DNA from 3 places in the Sinomonas terricola genome. Region 1 is predicted to be linked to each of the others. Evidence: riboswitches for the same ligand, from Rfam matches in the RefSeq annotation. Region 1 holds a riboswitch; each other region holds the start of a gene.
The links. Region 1 has a riboswitch for S-adenosylmethionine ahead of SPF06_RS16360 (flavin reductase family protein). Riboswitches for the same ligand answer to the same signal wherever they lie in the genome.

Region 1 (5,899 bases):
CGAGGTCCTTCAACGATCCCGCCAAGCAGTAGAGTATTCCCAGCTGTCCGAGGGCGATGGCCACGCAGCGCCGATCTTCGCCGGGGTGCTCCTGTTCTTCTTCCTCGTCTGCTACCCGCTGACCCACCTCGCAGGAAGGGTGGAGCGACGGGCTCGAGTGGGCAAGCCGTCAGCAACCCGGACACGGCCCCGCCCCAGGGAGACCACTCCGGCACGGGGCTGACCAGGCCCGACACCGGAGATCCCCGCGGCCCATCAGTCAACCGCCCCCGCGCGCTCCCCACGAGGGACCCTGAACGCCCCCGTTCAGGGTCCCTCGTGATCAGCGCGCCGTCCTGGCATCACGATCTCAATGGTTTGTCCCCGGGGAGGGATCGCTCAGAGGACCGCTCCGCGGAGGCCAGCCGAGGCCGTGCAGAGGGACTTCCGGTCGTCTACGCGGACGACTTCAGCAGATCAACACCCCACCATCAGCCAACTGTTCCATGGACGACCGTCCACGGGACACTCCCCGACGGACTCAGCGATTGTGGTGTGTCGTGTTCCATAAGCCGTGTCCAAGAGCTATGTAGTCTCAGGAACGTCCGCGGTGCATTCTGGGCATGGCCATATCCATGGCACGTGTGACTGAATCGTTCATGATACAGGGAGTACGCTCAAGCTTAGCCCAAAGATCTAGTCAATTCGAAAAAATCCATTGACTGGATTATCTCGGCATCGTCATGCTTGTAGTCGTTCAGCAGGCGTGCATCACCGGGGAGAATCGCCAACCAGACGGACCTCCCGCGGGCTCTCGCTTCTCGATGGAGGGTTACCGCCCATGGAATGGGAATTGCGCCTCTTGGGATGCTGGCAACTCCTCCGCAACGGGACTACCGTCCCCGTCGGGGCACGCCAGCAGCGCCTTATTGCGGCACTCGCACTCTTGGGCCAGCGGCCCCGCTCGTTCCTCGCTGGCCTCCTCTGGCCGGAAAGCACGGAACAGCAGGCTTCGGGGAGCCTTCGGGCCACCGTGTTCAAGCTCCGCCACCAGCTTCCCGGCCTCCTCGGCGACGCCGCCGAGCCCGTCTCGCTCGCCCCCACCGTCGTCGTCGATGTTGACGGTCTTCGGCGGAGCGCAGAAGCGGCCCGCGCGGGCCACCCGCTCAGCGCGCGTCAGGCCGAGCGCTTCTACTCGGCGGAGCTCCTCCCCGGCTGGTACGAGGACTGGGTCATCTTCGAGCAGGAGCGGCTGCGCGAGCTGCGCATCGCCGCCCTCGAGGCGGTCGCCCAGCGGTGCCTCGCGGAGGACGATCCGCACGCCGCGATCGCCGCCGCGATGCACGCGGCAGCGATCGAGCCGCTCCGGGAATCCGCCCACGCGCTCGTGATCCGGGGCCAGCTCCGCGCGGGCAACGCGGCAGGCGCCCACCGGACGCTCGAGGATTTCCGCCGGAGGCTCCGCGACGAAATGGGGCTCTCGCCCTCGCGACGGCTCGAAGCAGCCATCGGGGGGAACTCGGCCGACGACTTCGGCCTTCCCGGGCCGCTCGCCGCAAAGGCGCACGCGGACCGAATCTTGGTCCATCGCTAGCCCCGGAAGGATGTGCCGGCATGGCGCGTCGCCCCCAGCACCCGCTCGCCCTCCTCGTCACCGCATTCGCCGCCGTCGCACTCGCGGCCTCCGTTCCGGAGTCCGCCTCCGCCGAAGGCCGCGGGCCATCCGATGAGTCCCGCGCGTCGTCGTCGCTCGACGTGGCATCCTCGGCGATCCCTACCTCGGCCAACCCCCTCGTCACGGACGCGGCGCGCTCCGAGACCGGCCTCCGGCCCACGGGCGGCAAGGCTGTCGCGACCGCCGTCGCGACGAGCGAATGCAACGGATGCTCCGGAACGGCGACCACGCTCCAGACCGTCACGCTGGATGGCCCCGCCGCGGCCGTCGGGGACAACGTCGCCACGGCGTGGTCGAGCTGCGTGGGCTGCTCGTCGACCGCGGTGTCCGTCCAGATCATCACCGGCCCCCGAGCCGCGCCCATCGAGGCCAACAATCGCTCCCTCGCCGCCAACATCGCGTGCGCGGACTGCCAGTCCACGGCGGTCGCGCTCCAATTCGTGATCCTGGGAGGCACCCGGCGCGAGCTCTCGGCCCAGGCGAAGGCAATCATCCAGCAGATCGAACAGGAGCTTGGGCTCACCCTGGCTGCTCAGGAAGCGCGCAACGACGGGTCGCATCACGACGACGCCGAACGCGCCGCCGAGGACGCGGCCGCGCGGGCTCGGGACGCCATCAAAAACGACACCCGCGCGGACAGCGTCGCGGCCCGGGTCGACGTCGAGACCGGCGACTGAACCCCGCAACGCGTTCGCACCACGCCCTCGGACCGCGAGTGGCCACGCGTATGGCGACATCTGGCCACGCGTATGGCGACATCTGGCCACGCGTATGGCGACATCTGGCCACGCATCCGAGACATGAACGCGTGGCCACCTCTCGCTCGACGCGTGGCCGCCTCTCTCCCAGCCCCCGCAACGCGACGTCACGCGCAGTCACGTTGGCACGCGTGAGACGCCGCGTTTCCCTGTTACGGCGTGCCTAGACCCGCCCCTGCGCCGCCCCATACAGTCGAGGCCAAGGATCAAGAGTCCCGGCGACAAGCTCTGGCTGGCCGGGCGGCAACCCTCTCCCGTAGCGGGGTGCCCCAGATGAGGATCCGGCCGCGGTGGCCATCCGCGGCAAGTACGGCGCCCGCAAGGGGCGTCCGGTGGGAATGCCGAGGGACAGCAGATGACCGTGACAACTGTGCAGAACGCCGTCAGCGGGGCGGAGCTCCGCCGCGCCATGGGGCATTGGGCCACAGGCATCGCGGTCATCACCACGGAGCACGAGGGCGCGATTGCCGGCCTCGCGAGCAACTCGTTCACGTCCGTGAGCCTCGAGCCCGCGCTCGTCTCGTGGGCCGTGGACAAGCGGTCCTCGTCCTTCGGCCTGTGGACCTCGACCGACAACTTCGCCGTGCACATCCTGTCCGAATCGCACCGCGATCTCGTGCAGCGGTTCGCGGCGAGGGGAACGGACAAGTTTGCGGGATTGGCCTGGGAGCCCGGCGCGCTGGGCTCGCCAATCGTGGCCGACGACGTCCCGCGCATCGAGTGTCGCCTCTGGCAGCGGGTGAACGCAGGGGACCACGTGATCCTGATCGGCGAGGCAGTGAGCGTCTCGGATCCGGGGAGCTTCCGTCCCCTCACGAACCACGTCTACTGGGCCAAGTAGTCCTTCACACCCTGTAGCCCGCCGAACCGCCGCCCCGGTCGAAGGCGCCTCTCGCCCGGGCGCGGCGGATCGCCACACCCGTTTTCCCCTCTCGTCCCTGCCTTTCACCATGCCGAGCGCACACCCGGTTCGTTCGGCGTGCCTTCACGGCTGCCTCCGCGCGGCCACAGAACCCCCAAGGAACTCCCCCATGAAGAAACTCACGTCCATCGTCGGCGCGACCTCCGCCGCAATCGTCGCCCTCGCCGTCTCGGCCTGCTCGGGCCCGGCCGCCGCCACGAGTGGGGCGCACCAGGTCACGGAACTCCGGTATCAGGGCTCCGCGAACAATGTCACCCTGCCCGAATTGGCCCAGGATCTCGGATTCCTCGGCGACGTCAAGCTCACGTGGGTCGGGAATACGATCAGCGGCCCGCAGGATATCCAGTCCGCCGCGACGGGACAGACGGATTTCGGCGGCGCGTTCGCCGGCGCCGTCGTCAAGCTCGTCGAAGCGGGAGCGCCCGTAAAAGCCGTGGTGAATTACTACGGCGAGGATGAGAAGACCTTCTCGGGCTTCTACGTCAAGAACGAGAGCTCGATCCACGGCGCGCGCGATCTCATCGGCAAGAAGATCGCGGTCAATACGCTCGGCGCGCATTCCGAGGCCGTCATCGACACGTGGCTCGAGAAGAACGGGCTCTCGAAGGACGAGATCAATCAGGTGCAGCTCGTGGTCCTCCCGCCGAACGACACGGAGGAGGCCGTTCGGCGCGGGCAGGTCGACGTCGGCTCGCTGAGCGGGCCCCTCCAGGATCACGCCATCGCGACGGGCGGCCTGCGCTCGCTCTTCAGCGACTACGGGCTGTTCGGCGCCTTTGCGGGCGGCCAATACGTGTTCCGGAGCGATTTCCTCGCCCAGAATCCGGATACCGTGCGCACGTTCACGACCGGCGTCGCGAAGGCCATCGAATGGGAGCGCACGACTCCGCGCGATCAGGTGATCCAGCGCTTCACGCAGATCATCCAGAAGCGCAACCGCGGCGAGAGCACCGCAAACCTCCAGTACTGGAAGAGCGTCGGCGTGCCGAATGCGGGAATTGTTACCGACGCGGATTTCTCCCGCTGGGATTCGTGGCTCCGCGAGACGGGCATCCTGAACAGCCCCATCACGCCGCCCAAGTACTACACCAACGAATTCAATTCCCTCGCGAAAGGGTGAGACATGACCCCGAAAATCAGCCTCCGGGACGTCAGCCAGCATTTCTCGGTGCGCGGCGGAACCTCGCCCGCCCTCGACAGCCTCACGCTCGACGTCCGTGAGGGCGAATTCCTCACTCTTGTCGGGCCGAGCGGCTCCGGCAAGACCACGCTGCTGGACCTGCTCGCGGGGCTTACGAAACCCACATCCGGGCAAGTCCTCGTCAACGGCCAGCCCGTCACGGGCCCCGGCCCCGACCGCGCCATCGTCTTCCAGCAGTACGCGCTCTTCCCGTGGCGCACGGCATCGCAGAACGTCTCGATCGGGCTCGAGGGACCGGGCCTGAGCCACCGCGAACGCGCCGAGAAGGCCAGGTACTACCTCGGCCTCGTGGGCCTCGCGGGGTTCGAGGACCGCTACCCGCACGAGCTCTCCGGCGGCATGAAGCAGCGCGTCGCGATTGCCCGGAGCCTCGCGTTCGAGCCGGACATCCTCCTCATGGACGAGCCCTTCGCGGCCCTCGACGCACAGACCCGCGAGCAGCTCCAGGGTGAGCTCCTGAAGATCTGGCGGGCCACGGGCAAGACGATCGTCTTCATCACCCACGGCATCGAGGAGGCCGTGTACCTCGGCCAGCGCGTCGCCGTCCTGAGCTCGCGGCCCGGGCGGCTCAAGGCGATCGTCGACGTGGACCTTCCCGCGTACGACGACGAGGCCGACATCCGCTCGCACCCCGCCTTCGTCGACTATCGCCACCGGGTGTGGGACCTCCTGCACGACGAGGTCCGCCGCGCCAACGCAGAAAGGATCCCCGCCTGATGAGCACACTCACCGTGCCATCCCTCCGGTCCGCCGAGGCCCCCGGGGAAGCTCCCTCGGGCAGCCGAGGCGAGGGGGCGGGCCGCACGCTCCGGCGAGTCGGCGCCGTCGTCCGTTCCTCCCTGTGGAAGTCCGCGGCGGTCCTCGCCTTCCTCGCGCTGTGGGAGATCGGCCCGCTGTGGTTCGCGCCGCCGTCCACCCAGGTCTTCCTGCCGCCGCTGCACGAGGTGCTCGCGGCCGCCGGGAAGCTCCTCGCGAACGGCGCGCTCGGGGGGCACCTCGCCGCGAGCCTCACGCGCTCGATCGCGGGGTTCGGCGTCGCCGTCGTCCTCGGGGTCGCGGGAGGCCTGCTCATCGCGTGGTACCGGCCGCTCAACTCGTTCATCACGCCGCTGCTCGAGGTTTTCCGCAACACGGCCGCGCTCGCGCTCCTGCCCGTGTTCACGCTCCTGCTCGGGATCGGCGAGGAATCGAAGGTCACGATTGTCGCGTACGCCGCGTTCTTCCCCGTGCTGCTCAACACGATCGCGGGGGTCCGAACGGTTGACCCGCTGCTCGTCCGGGCGGCGCGTTCGCTGGGGCTCTCGAGCCTCGCGCTGTTCCGCAAGGTGATCCTGCCCTCGGCCGTCCCCACGATCTTCACCGGG
Region 2 (5,899 bases), on a different contig from region 1:
CGAAGCGCTCCCGATCCAGCACGGCTTCCCCCTGCGCATGATCGTGCCCGGGTGGTACGGCGTCGCCTCGGTGAAGTGGCTCCACGCCATCGAACTCACGGATCATCCCTTCGTTGGACACTTCCAGACGACGACGTACCAGTACGAGGTCGAGGGAGCCTCGTATGCGGTCACCCTTCAGCGAGTCAAATCGCTCATCATCGAGCCCACCGAAGGGGCCGACCTGCCGCGGGGCGAGACCATCGTTCGCGGCGTCGCGTGGTCTGGGGCGGCCGCGATCGCCCGCGTGGAGGTCAGCGTCAACGGTGCCGAATGGCAGGACGCCCGGCTTGTCGGCGAACGCCGCCCGCACAGTTGGCAACAGTGGGAACTGCGCGCGAGACTTGAGCGGCCTGGCGATGTAACTGTTCGAGCCCGGGCAACGGATCTCGCCGGTCGCACCCAGCCGGAATCGCCCACGTGGAACCGCCAGGGCTACGGGAACAACGCAGTCCACGCCGTGTCGTTCCGGGTTGCCTGATGCCTCGGCTTCGACACACTGGGCGGCTGAGACTGAGTTCCCGCCACGGCTAACCCCGCGCGCGGGGAGAGACGCGTTGCGGTCGAAAAGGGGGCCTCAGGCCGCCTTCTCGACCGCAAGGCGCCCGTGGACAGACTTCAAACACCGTTCATCCGGGCTTCACCGCACCCGGACCCGCGCCTTCACGTCGAGCCGATAGCGTCACGGCGTCAGCGTCGACCTCCCTGAACCGCGACCGTGAGGTACACCAGCCATGGCTCCTGCCGCCCGCCCGCTCAGCCTCGACGAGGCCCTCCCCATGCTCGCGCGCACGCGGGTCGCAGCGAAGACCGCCGGCCTCGAGGCGATGGGAGACGCCGCCGCATCGCTCGAAGCCCGCATCGAGGGGCTCCTGGGTGCGGAGACGCCGTCGTCGTTCGAAGCCTGCGAGCGCACCCTCGACCGGGCCGAGCAGGCCGCTCGCGCCGCCGCCGACCTCATGCGCTCGTCCAGCACCCATCGCGCCTTCGCTGAAACCCATGGGGTCGACCTCGTGCTGGTGAACGAGGCCGTGAGCCGGCACGTGAGCCGTCTCGAGATGCTCGCGCGCACGCTGGGCACCGCGCGCGGGTTCTGACCCCACCTGACGCCCGCGCGGGGCGCGGGGGCGGCGGCCGCTTCGCGTCGCCGAAAGCCGCTTCGGGCCACGGTGGCATGCCATCGGTTCTTTGGTATACCTATGTTCGAGCTGCCGACCTAGAATCTGCACGTGATTTACATCTCAGCGCGAACAGCCTAGAGTTATTTGGTATACAGAAACGAGCGCAACGATGCGCTTCCCAAAGGACAGTGATCACATGGCTCAACAGCCCCAGACGGTTGGCCAGACCCCCGACACCCCCGCCACCGCCCCAGCGCAGGTCCTCGATCAGGCCTCAGAGACATCCACCCGAGGGATCACGCGCGGGCATTGGACGACCGTCATCGTCGTGTCCGCCGTCATCTCGGTCGTCGCGGTGCTCATCGGAACGTACAAGTTCCAGATCGGCCCCGCCGCCCTCGTGCTGCTCCCCATCATCTGGGCGGTCATCATCGGGGGCATCGTCGGCACACAGCGCGTGCGGCGGCTGTCCGCGTCGAGCCGCGCCGTCGCGACGCTTCTCCTCGAGATCGGCATCATCGTCTTCCTCGCCCGGCTCGGCCTCGGGATCGGGCCGTCGCTCGCGAAGATCACCGAGATCGGGCCGGCCGTCGTGCTCCAGGAGGCCGGGCACATCTTCGGCACCGTCATCCTGGCACTGCCCATCGCCGTCGCCCTCGGCCTCGGGCGCGTGGCCATCGGGGCAACGTGGTCGATCGACCGCGAGTCCTTCCTCGCCTACGCCCTCCAGCGCTTCGGCGTCCGCTCGGGCGAATACCGCGGCGTCTTCTCGGTGTGGCTCCTCGGGAGCCTGTTCGGCGCCGTCTTCATCTCGCTGCTCGCCGGCACGATCGGCAACCTCGGCATCCTGGACCCGCGCGCCCTCGCCCTCGGCCTGGGCCTCGGCTCGGCCTCGATGATGCTCGGCGGCGTGGGCGCGCTGTCGATCCTCTACCCCCAGCACGCGGGCGAGATCGCCGCGCTCGCCGCCCTCTCCAATCTCGTGACCAACATCGTGGGCTTCTACGCGGGCGTGTTCCTCTCCCTGCCGCTGGGCCGCGCCCTCTACCGCTTCTGGAGCCGCGTCTTCGGCCGGAACGACGAGGGCAAGTCCCTCCGGAAGCTCGCCGTGGAGACCGAGGCGGCCTCGGAGGGCGAGGCGCCGGTCGCGGTGGAGAACGATCCGACCGTCAGGACGAGTCCGCGGACGCTCGTCTTCGCCTACGCGATCATGGGCGTCATCGCCCTCGTGACGAACGCCGTGGGCACGAAGTCCTTCCACCCCGAGGACATCCTCGGCGTCGTCGTGCTGCTCGCGCTCACCGGGGTCTCCTTCGCCCTGGCCAGGCTGCTGCCGTCCGTCCCGTCGAGCGTGTGGGTCCTCTCCCTCGCAACGATCGTCTCAGCTCCCTTCATGCCGACGGCCGGATTTATCGCCGGCATCACCCAGCACCTCGACTCGACCCTCGTGGGCCTCCCGTCGCTCACGCTCATCGGCCTCACGCTGGGCCGCGACGTCGCGGCCCTCAAGTCGCTCAGCTGGAAGATCATCATCGTGGCCCTCGTGACCTACAGTGCGTCTTTCATCGCGGCCGCGGTGCTCGGGCAGCTCGTGCTCCACTGACGCCCGGCGGAAGGCGGGGGGACGACGGCGGAGCCTCCCGCCGTCGTCCCCTCGCCTCTTGGCGGTACTGAGCGGGCGGCGGGCCGATATTGCCAATCGTTACCGCCCTCCCATGGCTGGCCCCAGCGGTGCATGCTACGTTCAACGAAGAGTAACGAGCGCCAGCGCGCGACGGCGGAGCCACCCTCCCCGTCGCACTGCCCTGACATGCTGGCCGGCAACCCTCCGTCCGGCGGGGTGCCTCAGGTGACGACTCGGCCATTCGACGTTCGATACGCAAGCCAGAAGGAGCCCGCCATGTCCGACACTGCCCTTGACACGGGAGAGCCGGCCGCCACGCCGCTCAACGATCCCGCCGCCCCGGCGACCCCCTCCGAAGAGCGCCTCGCCTACCGGCTCCTGACCGGCCCCGACACGCGCGAATTCTGCGCCCGGATCTCCCAGGCCCTCGCCGACGGCTACGTGCTGCACGGAAGCCCCGCCGCGACGTTCAACGGCACCGACGTGATCGTGGCCCAAGCCGTGATCCTCCCCCACGCCGTGGCGCGCGCGGACGCGGCCGTCGCCTCGGCGGTGGATGACCTGGCCGAAGGCATTGGCAGCGACGGCGAATACGACGGGGAGGGGCACGCGTGAGCTACGCGGGAGACATCACGCCCGACGAGGCGTGGAAGAAGCTCAAGTCCGGCTCCGCCGTCCTCGTGGACGTGCGCACCGAGGAGGAATGGGCGCACATCGGCATCCCGGACACGCGGCAGACCGACAACGACCCGCTCTTCATCCCGTGGGTCTTCGCGGGTGGAATTCCGAACCCGGACTTCATCATGGAGCTCGAACTCCAGGGCCCCGAGGACAGGGGCACCGAGCTCCTGTTCCTGTGCCGTTCGGGCCAGCGCTCCGCGGCCGCCGCGGCCGCCGCGACGAACCTCGGATTCACGGCATACAACGTGACCGAGGGCTTCGAAGGCGTCCCGGGCCCCGATGGGCAGCGCAACGTCAACGGCTGGAAGAACCGGGGTCTCCCCACGAACGTAGGACAAGAGTAAGTCAGTGACCTTCAACATCAACGCCGCCAGCTGGAGCGAAGACACCAAGGCTGTGCGCGGCGGGCTCGACCGCACCAACTTCCAGGAGACCTCCGAGGCGCTGTTCCTCAACTCCGGCTTCGTCTACGAGTCGGCGGAGGCCGCCGAGCGTGCCTTCACGGGCGAGGACGAGCGCTTCGTCTACTCCCGGTACGGAAATCCGACCGTGGCCACGTTCCAGGAGCGGCTTCGGCTGCTCGAGGGCACCGAGGCGTGCTTCGCGACAGCGTCCGGCATGTCCGCGGTCTTCACGGCACTCGGGGCGCTGCTCGCCGCGGGCGACCGCGTCGTGGCCGCCCGGAGCCTCTTCGGCTCGTGTTTCGTGATCCTCAACGAAATCCTCCCGCGCTGGGGCGTCGAGACGGTCTTCGTCGACGGACCTGACCTCGAGCAATGGCGCGAGGCGCTCTCGGTCCCGACGACCGCGGTGTTCTTCGAATCGCCGTCGAACCCCATGCAGGAGCTCGTCGACATCCAGGCCGTCGCGGACCTCGCGCACGCAGCGGGCGCCACCGTCGTCGTCGACAATGTCTTCGCGACCCCGCTCCTGCAGCGGAGCCTCGACTTCGGCGCGGACGTCGTCGTGTACTCGGGCACGAAGCACATCGACGGCCAGGGCCGCGTGCTCGGGGGCGCGATCCTCGGGCCAAAGGACTACATCGACGGCCCGGTCAAGCAGCTCATGCGGCACACGGGCCCGTCGCTCAGCTCGTTCAACGCGTGGGTCCTCACGAAGGGACTCGAGACGATGGGGCTGCGCGTGCGGCACTCGTCGGCGAGCGCCCTCGCGATCGCCGAGTGGCTCGAGGCGCAGCCCGAGGTCAGCTGGGTCAAGTACCCGTTCCTCGCGTCCCACCCGCAGTACGAGCTCGCGCGCAAGCAGATGAGCGCCGGCGGGACCGTGCTCACGTTCGAGCTCAACGCGCCCGACGGCGGGGGCAAGGACGCCGCGTTCCGCCTCCTCAACGGCCTGCGGATCATCGACATCTCGAACAACCTGGGCGACTCGAAGTCCCTCATCACACATCCGGCGACGACGACGCACCGCGCCATGGGTGCCGAGGGGCGGGCCGCGATCGGGCTGGGCGACGGCGTCGTGCGGCTGAGCGTGGGCCTCGAGGAGGTCGGGGACCTCATCGGGGACCTCGAGCAGGCGCTGCGCGGGTAACGGATCCAACCCGTGGCCACATCCCGCCCAACCCGTGGCCACCTGACGCGATTCGAGCTGAAGCTCAAGACGCCGCTGCCTCCCCCTGAGGCGTGGGCCCGGATCCTCGATCTCCGGGCCCACGACCGTCTCATCCCGTTCACGCACATCACGCACGGCATGGCGCCGGCCGAGGAGCTGCAGCCCGGCCATCGGTTTGTGGCTTGCACGACGCTGGGGCGCGTGGGCTTCAACGACATCATGACGGTCGAGGAGATCTCGCCCCCGGCTCCGGGGTCTCCTGGCCACGTGTTCATCGTCAAGTCGGGGAAGCTCATTCGCGGATTCGTGGACCTCACGGTTGAGTATGGTCGTACCGTCGGGCACGGCCGCGAGGGTACTTCGGACGGCGCGACCGTCCGCTGGGTCCAAGAGTTCGGCCTCGGGAGGTTCCCTGCCGCCGTCGGCCTCGTGGCCTCGTGGATCGCCCCGGTCGCGTACCGGGCGATGCTGCATCGCCTCCTGCGGGGCTGAGGCACGACCCACCCTACACGCGCGGCACGACGCTCAAGGTGGCTCGCGCGCCGTCGTCCCAGCCGCCGGCAGGCGAAGCGGTACGCGAGATCGCCATGGCCACGACCGCCGCGAGCCCTCCTCGGCCGGCCGCTTCGCGCTGCGCGCGTTCACCGGGGCCCCGCGCGAGGAGCTCGGCGACGGCGAGCTCGGTCCGCGCGTACTCGCCCCCGTCTCGCAGCACCGGGGCGATATACGCCATGAGAGCCTCGACGGCGGCGCCCGCGGGCACGGGAACGCCATCGACCGGGTGCACGAGGTCGGCGTCGAGGCCCGAGCGGCTCGCCCTCCACGCCGCGAGGCGCAAGACGGCGACCGGCGTGCCCAAGGG
Region 3 (5,899 bases), on a different contig from region 1:
CGTCGCGCCGAGCATGGACGCGGCGAGGAGCACGGATTCGGGCCCGTCGAAATGCGGAAGGAGTCCCGCGACGACGCCTGAAGGCGCGGGAGGGCTCACGAACATCCCGGTGAGGAAGCCGATCGTGATGATCGCGAGGAGTCCGATGATGGCGAATTCGAAGCGCTGCTGGGTCCGCCGGTCCTGGATCGCGAGGATCCCCATGGAGACGGCTCCGACGATGACGGCGCCGAGGGGGAGCGGCACCTTGAAGAGGAGCTGGAGGGCGATCGCGCCGCCCACCACCTCGGCGAGATCCGTCGCCAGAGCGACGACCTCGGCCTGCGCCCAATAGAGGCGCCGCGTCACGGGCCGGAGCTTCTCGCCGAGGAGCTCGGGCAGCGTCCTGCCCGTGACGATGCCGAGCTTCGCGGATTGGTACTGGATGAGCATGGCCATCGCGTTCGCAAGCACGAGCACCCACACGAGAAGGTAGCCATAGCGCGACCCTGCCGTGAGGTTCGCCGCGACATTTCCGGGGTCGACGTAGGCAATCGACGCGACGAACGCGGGGCCGAGGAGCCCGATCGCGAAGGGCCATCGGAGGCGACGCGCCGGCCGCTCTCCGGTGTCCCGTATAGTCCTGCTCACGCCGCCCAGCCTTTGCGATGTCTCGGAAGAGTCGCGGCAGTTTCTGCCTGCCTCATCATTGAGTTTCGGTACACCTAAACATTAGGTGCGACTGTCAGCGGGCGCAAGGCGGCGCGGAACTGACGCGGGCCCTAGTGCGTCGCGGCGACCGCGCGCCACGCCTGCGTGATGTACGGCAGCAGGAGCTGCCCGCCGTCCCGGTGGCCGAGATGCTCGTGGAGGTACCACGCGAGGTTCGCTTCGACGCGCGCCCGCTGCTTCTCCGAAGCCCGCAGATAGTAGCTGCGCGACTTCGTGAGCTCGATGATCCCCTCGGGCGTGATCGGGTCCTCCCACCTGAACACTGCCGACTCCCACCCCGTGAGCTCGGGTCCAGTGGGCGGGTGGTAGTCAGGCTTGTGGACATCGCCGGCATGCATGATGCGGGAAAGGCGATGCACCCACGGGACCGAGGTGTCGAGCTGGTTCCAGACGAGTGCCGCTCGGCCGCCCGGCGCGAGGAGCCGAGCCGCCTCGCGGCTCGCGGCGCCGGGATCGAACCAATGCCAGGCCTGCGCCGCCACGACGAGGTCCGCGGAGCCACTCGGTAGAGTCGTCGCCTCTGCGGGGGCTATGACGACGGCGACACCCGGGTGGAGGCGGGTGAGCTCGGCGAGCATGCTCGGGCTCGGGTCGACGGCCGTGACCGCGAGGCCTCGCGCGACGAGCTGGCCCGTGAGCTTTCCCGTCCCGGCCCCGAGGTCGACGGCGGTGCTCGCCCCAGGCGGCAGGATCCAGTCCACCGCCGCGTCCGGATACCCCGGCCGCACCTGCTCGTAATGGGCTCCGCCGTCGAGGAACGCCTCGGCGAGCTCTCGCCGTCGTCGGTCGTCGAATTTCGGTCCGCCCCGCGCCATGCTGTTGCTTTCCTCTCCAGCATGCCCCTGCACGCTCAGTTCCCGGGTTCCCCCGATTCGCAGGGTCGAATCTACCGGGAAAAGAAGGCGCTGGCCGCACGAGGCGGATCGGTCAGTCCTCGGCGACGCAGGGCGCGGCACCAGCGGTGCCGGGCGTGTTGGGTGCCCACACGGGGAACGGGCGGCCGTCTTGGGCGGGAACCCACCGGCCGGCGTCGATGCGGTAGTCGAGGCGCAGGCCGCGTTCGACGAGTTCCCGGACACCAGCCACGAGGCGTTCGACGTCGTCGAGCCGCGAGCCGAGGCCGAAGCTCGCCCGCAGCGAGCCCGACGGGAGGCCGAGGCGGCGGAGGGCCGGATGGGCGCAGAAGCGGCCGTCGCGGAGCCCCACGCCGTGCTCGGCGGAGAGGTAGGCCGCGGTGAGGCCCGCGTCGTGCCCCGCGATCGAGAAGTTGACGATGCCGACGGCGCCGCGCGACGCCGTGCTTGCTCCGAGGTCCGAGTCCTCGAAGAGCCGGTGCACCGTCACACCCTCGATCGTGCTCAGCCCGTCGACGAGCGCCGACCGGAGCTGTTGCTCGTGGCGGTGCCACGCGGACTCGTCGAGCGAGGAGATCACCTGCGCGGCCTTCGCAAGCGTCGCAGCGCCGAGCACGTTCGGCGAGCCGGCCTCGTGGCGCGCGGGGCCATCGGCCCACGCGACCGAGTCGAGCCGCACTTCGCGCACGGCCCCGCCTCCCGCGAGATGCGGGCGGCCCTCGTCGAGCCAATCGCGGCGGCCCACGAGGATGCCCGCCCCGAACGGCGCGTAGAGCTTGTGCCCGGAGAAGGCGAGATAGTCGATCCCGGCCCCCGCGACGTCGATGCGGCGGTGCGGCGCGAGCTGGGCCGCGTCGACGGCGATGCGCGCACCGTGTTCGTGGGCCAGCGCGGCAAGTTCGGTGATCGGCAGGATTTCGCCCGTGATGTTGGACGCGCCGGTCACGGCGACGAGGCTGATCTCGCCCGCCTTGAGCCAGGCCCGCACGCGCTCGAGCGTCTCCGCGAGCGTGCGCGCGGCAACCACGCTGCGGTGCGGACGCGCCTGCCACGGGAGAAGGTTCGCGTGGTGCTCGATGTCGAGGTACAGCACCTCGCCCGAACCGGGAACCGAGCTGGCCAGGAGGTTCAGCGAATCCGTGGTGTTGCGCGTGAAGATGACCTCGTCGTCGGGGCGGGCCCCGACGAATTCGCGCACGATCCCCCGCGCGTTCTCGTAGAGCGACGTGCTCACCTGAGATGCGTACCCCGCGCCGCGGTGGACGCTTGCGTAGTAGGGGAGCACCTCGTTGAGGTACGCCGCGACCTCGGTGAGCGCCGGAGCCGACGCGGCGTAGTCGAGGTTGGCGTAGCGGACCTCGCCCCCGCCCGCGAGCGGCGTGATGAGCTCGGCGCCGATGACGTCCGCGAAGGGGCGCACGGAGTCGGGGTAATTCGCAGGGGAAAGAAGGGGAGAGGAACCAAAGGCCGAGGCCTGGTTGGACGGGGAAGAAGACTGGACGACGACGGGCGTGCTCATGACTGCACCTCGGGGTCGGGGCCCCGCCTCGCGGGGGCCGCGCTTGCCGTATCCGCTCCGGACCGGCCTGGTCGTCACCCGGGGCACCCCGCCGCGTGAGGAGGGTTGCCGGCCAGCAAGCCGGGGCTTCGCGCTGGCACTCGTGACCTGAACACGAGATTACGGGAGGGCGCGCACGGCCTCCAGCCGGCGCGCCCGTGTTACATCCCGTGAAGTGCGCCCCTTGCGCGGGTCTGGAGTTCGTGCGTGGCGTTCCCCTATGGGACGAGAAGGTCGTCGAGCTCGGGGTTGAGCCGGTGCAGCGCAGCCGAGTGGAGGATGCCGTTCGTCGCGAGGGCATTGCCTCCCCAGGGACCGTCCTCGCCTTCGAGGGACGTGAAGCGGCCCCCCGCCTCCGTGACGATCGGCACGAGCGCCGCCATGTCGTACAGCTGCAGTTCGGGCTCGGTCGCGATGTCGACGGCGCCCTCGGCCACGAGGCAATAAGACCAGAAGTCGCCGTACGCGCGCGTGCGCCACACGTCTTCCGTGAGGCTCAGGAAGTCGCCGAAGTTCCCGCGCTCGCGCCAGCCCGAGAGGCTCGAGTAGGAGAGGGAGGCATCCTCGATCCGCGAGACGTCGGAGACCTTGAGCTTGGTTGCGGAAGCGAGTGAGCGGCCCGTGTACGCCCCGGCACCCTTCGCCGCCCACCACCGGCGGCCGAGGGCGGGCGCGCTCACGACGCCCACCACGACCTCGTCCCCGTCGACGAGCGCGATGAGCGTTGCCCACACGGGCACGCCACGGACGAAGTTCTTGGTCCCGTCGATCGGGTCGATGATCCAACGGCGCGAGCCGTGGCCCGTGGTGCCGAATTCCTCGCCCACGACGGCGTCGCGGGGGCGCGACCGTGAAAGCTGCCCCCGGATGGCTTCCTCGGCGGCACGGTCCGCGTCGGTGACGGGCGTCAGATCGGGCTTCGTCTCGACCCGGAGGTCGAGGGCCTTGAAGCGGTCCATGGTCTGCGCGTCGACGGAGTCCGCGAGCACGTGGGCCAGGCGGAGGTCGTCAGTGTACGACTCGGCAGCGAGGGTCATGGGCTCAACGCTATCGTCTAGTTGGACGTTGGACGGTGTCCGGCGCGGATCGGGGCGGAATCAGAGCGTTCCGAGTTCCTTGGCGTCGGCGATCTCCTCGCGCGGCCCCGCCCCGAGGAGCCGTCGCAGGGATGCGAGGCGTGCGGGCCCGTGCGGGCCCGCGTGGCCCTCGGCAACCCAGGCGTCGAGCCCGCAGTCCACGGCGGTCGCGTCGTGCCGGCAGCCGCGCGCGCAGTCTTCGGTGCCGGGCTCGAGGTCGGGGAACGCGTGGAGGATCCGGTCGGGGTCCACATGGGCGAGGCCGAACGAGCGGATCCCCGGCGTGTCGATGATCCAGCTCCCGGGGGGCGCGCCGTCGAGCCGCAGGGCGAGGGCCGACGACGACGTGTGGCGGCCGCGGCCGGTCACCGCGTTGACGCCCCCCGTCGCGCGGTCGGCACCCGTGAGCGCGTTGACCATGGTCGACTTGCCGACCCCCGAGTGCCCGAGCAGAACGGTCACCTTGCCGTCGAGTTCCTCGCGCAGGCGGGCGACGGCGTCGTCGTCGAGCCGCACGCTCTGCCCGTCCGGTGCCGAGGCGCCCTCGGGCGCTTCACCCGCGTCGTCGTCGGCCTCCGCGGTGCGGCTCACGACGACGGCGAGCGGCAGGAGCTCGTAGGTGGCCAAGAGCGGGGCCGGATCCCTCAGGTCCGCCTTCGTGACGAGCAGCAGGGGCTCGATGCCCGCGTCGTAGGCCGCGACGAGGGCGCGGTCGATGAAGCCCGTGCGCGGCTCGGGGTTGGCCGCCGCGACGACGATCACGAGCTGGTCCGCGTTGGCGACGACGACCCGCTCGATGGGATCGTCGTCGTCCGCGCTGCGCCGCAGGACCGTCTGACGCTCCTCGACGCGCACGAGGCGCGCCAGGGTGTCCGCCCGCCCGCTCACATCCCCGACGAGGCCGACGAAGTCGCCCGGGACGACGGGGGTTCGGCGCAGCTCGCGCGCGCGGGCCGCGACGACGATGCGCTCCTCGGGCGTGTCCTCGGCGACGACGGCGGTGTAGCGGCCGCGGTCGACCGTGATGACGCGGCCGGTCACGGCGTCCTCGTGGCTCGGGCGGTCCTTAGTGCGCGGCCGGCTGCCCTTCTTGTTCGGGCGGATCCGGACGTCGCTCTCGTCCCATTCGCGGGCGGCCATGGGCCTACCGGGCTCCGTCCGCTCGCGCGCCGGTCTGGGCGGACGCCGCGGCCTCGCCGAAGCCCAGCATGCGCGCCCACATGTGCGGGAACTCGGGCATGGTCTTGGACGTCGTGGCGATGTCCTCGACCTCGACGCCTTCGACCGCGAGCCCCCAGATCGCGCCGGCGGTCGCCATGCGGTGGTCTGCGTAGCTCAGGACGACGGCGCCGTGCAGGCGGGCGGGCCGGATCACGAGGCCGTCTGCGGTCTCCTCGGCGTCCCCGCCGAGCCGCGTGATCTCCGTGACGAGGGCAGCGAGCCGGTCCGTCTCGTGGCCGCGCAGGTGGGCGATGCCCGTGAGGCGCGACGGCGAATCGGCGAGGGCGCACAGCGCTGCGACCGTGGGGGCGAGCTCGCTCGTGTCCGCGATCTCCGCCCCCGTGATGCGCTCGCCGCCCGTGACGGTGAGGGTTCCGCCGTCGAGCGCCACGCGTGCGCCGAGCTTCGGCAGGATTTCGCGCCATGCGTCGCCCACTTGGGTCGTGTGCTCGGGCCAATTCGGAATCCGCACCGTGCCG

Region 2: another riboswitch for S-adenosylmethionine. It lies ahead of SPF06_RS04500 (DUF1737 domain-containing protein); the one in region 1 lies ahead of SPF06_RS16360 (flavin reductase family protein).
Region 3: another riboswitch for S-adenosylmethionine. It lies ahead of SPF06_RS15060 (aminotransferase class V-fold PLP-dependent enzyme); the one in region 1 lies ahead of SPF06_RS16360 (flavin reductase family protein).

The regions. Positions count from the first base shown of each region.
Region 1 covers NZ_JAYGGQ010000013.1:128,077-133,975, forward strand. Annotated here, with positions in the region: gene SPF06_RS16345 (amino acid ABC transporter permease) at 1-223, shown strand, start outside; gene SPF06_RS16350 (AfsR/SARP family transcriptional regulator) at 821-1,573, shown strand; gene SPF06_RS16355 (hypothetical protein) at 1,594-2,331, shown strand; SAM riboswitch class IV at 2,617-2,728, shown strand; gene SPF06_RS16360 (flavin reductase family protein) at 2,768-3,253, shown strand; gene SPF06_RS16365 (ABC transporter substrate-binding protein) at 3,444-4,454, shown strand; gene SPF06_RS16370 (ABC transporter ATP-binding protein) at 4,458-5,252, shown strand; gene SPF06_RS16375 (ABC transporter permease) at 5,252-5,899, shown strand, end outside.
Region 2 covers NZ_JAYGGQ010000001.1:921,875-927,773, forward strand. Annotated here, with positions in the region: gene SPF06_RS04485 (sulfite oxidase) at 1-520, shown strand, start outside; gene SPF06_RS04490 (hypothetical protein) at 774-1,136, shown strand; gene SPF06_RS04495 (DUF3100 domain-containing protein) at 1,357-2,763, shown strand; SAM riboswitch class IV at 2,914-3,052, shown strand; gene SPF06_RS04500 (DUF1737 domain-containing protein) at 3,061-3,399, shown strand; gene SPF06_RS04505 (rhodanese-like domain-containing protein) at 3,396-3,809, shown strand; gene SPF06_RS04510 (O-succinylhomoserine sulfhydrylase) at 3,814-5,016, shown strand; gene SPF06_RS04515 (hypothetical protein) at 5,029-5,529, shown strand; gene SPF06_RS04520 (glutamate--cysteine ligase) at 5,543-5,899, opposite strand, start outside.
Region 3 covers NZ_JAYGGQ010000012.1:27,455-33,353, forward strand. Annotated here, with positions in the region: gene SPF06_RS15050 (Nramp family divalent metal transporter) at 1-630, opposite strand, end outside; gene SPF06_RS15055 (class I SAM-dependent methyltransferase) at 762-1,526, opposite strand; gene SPF06_RS15060 (aminotransferase class V-fold PLP-dependent enzyme) at 1,639-3,084, opposite strand; SAM riboswitch class IV at 3,119-3,232, opposite strand; gene hisN (histidinol-phosphatase) at 3,342-4,160, opposite strand; gene rsgA (ribosome small subunit-dependent GTPase A) at 4,221-5,339, opposite strand; gene aroA (3-phosphoshikimate 1-carboxyvinyltransferase) at 5,344-5,899, opposite strand, start outside.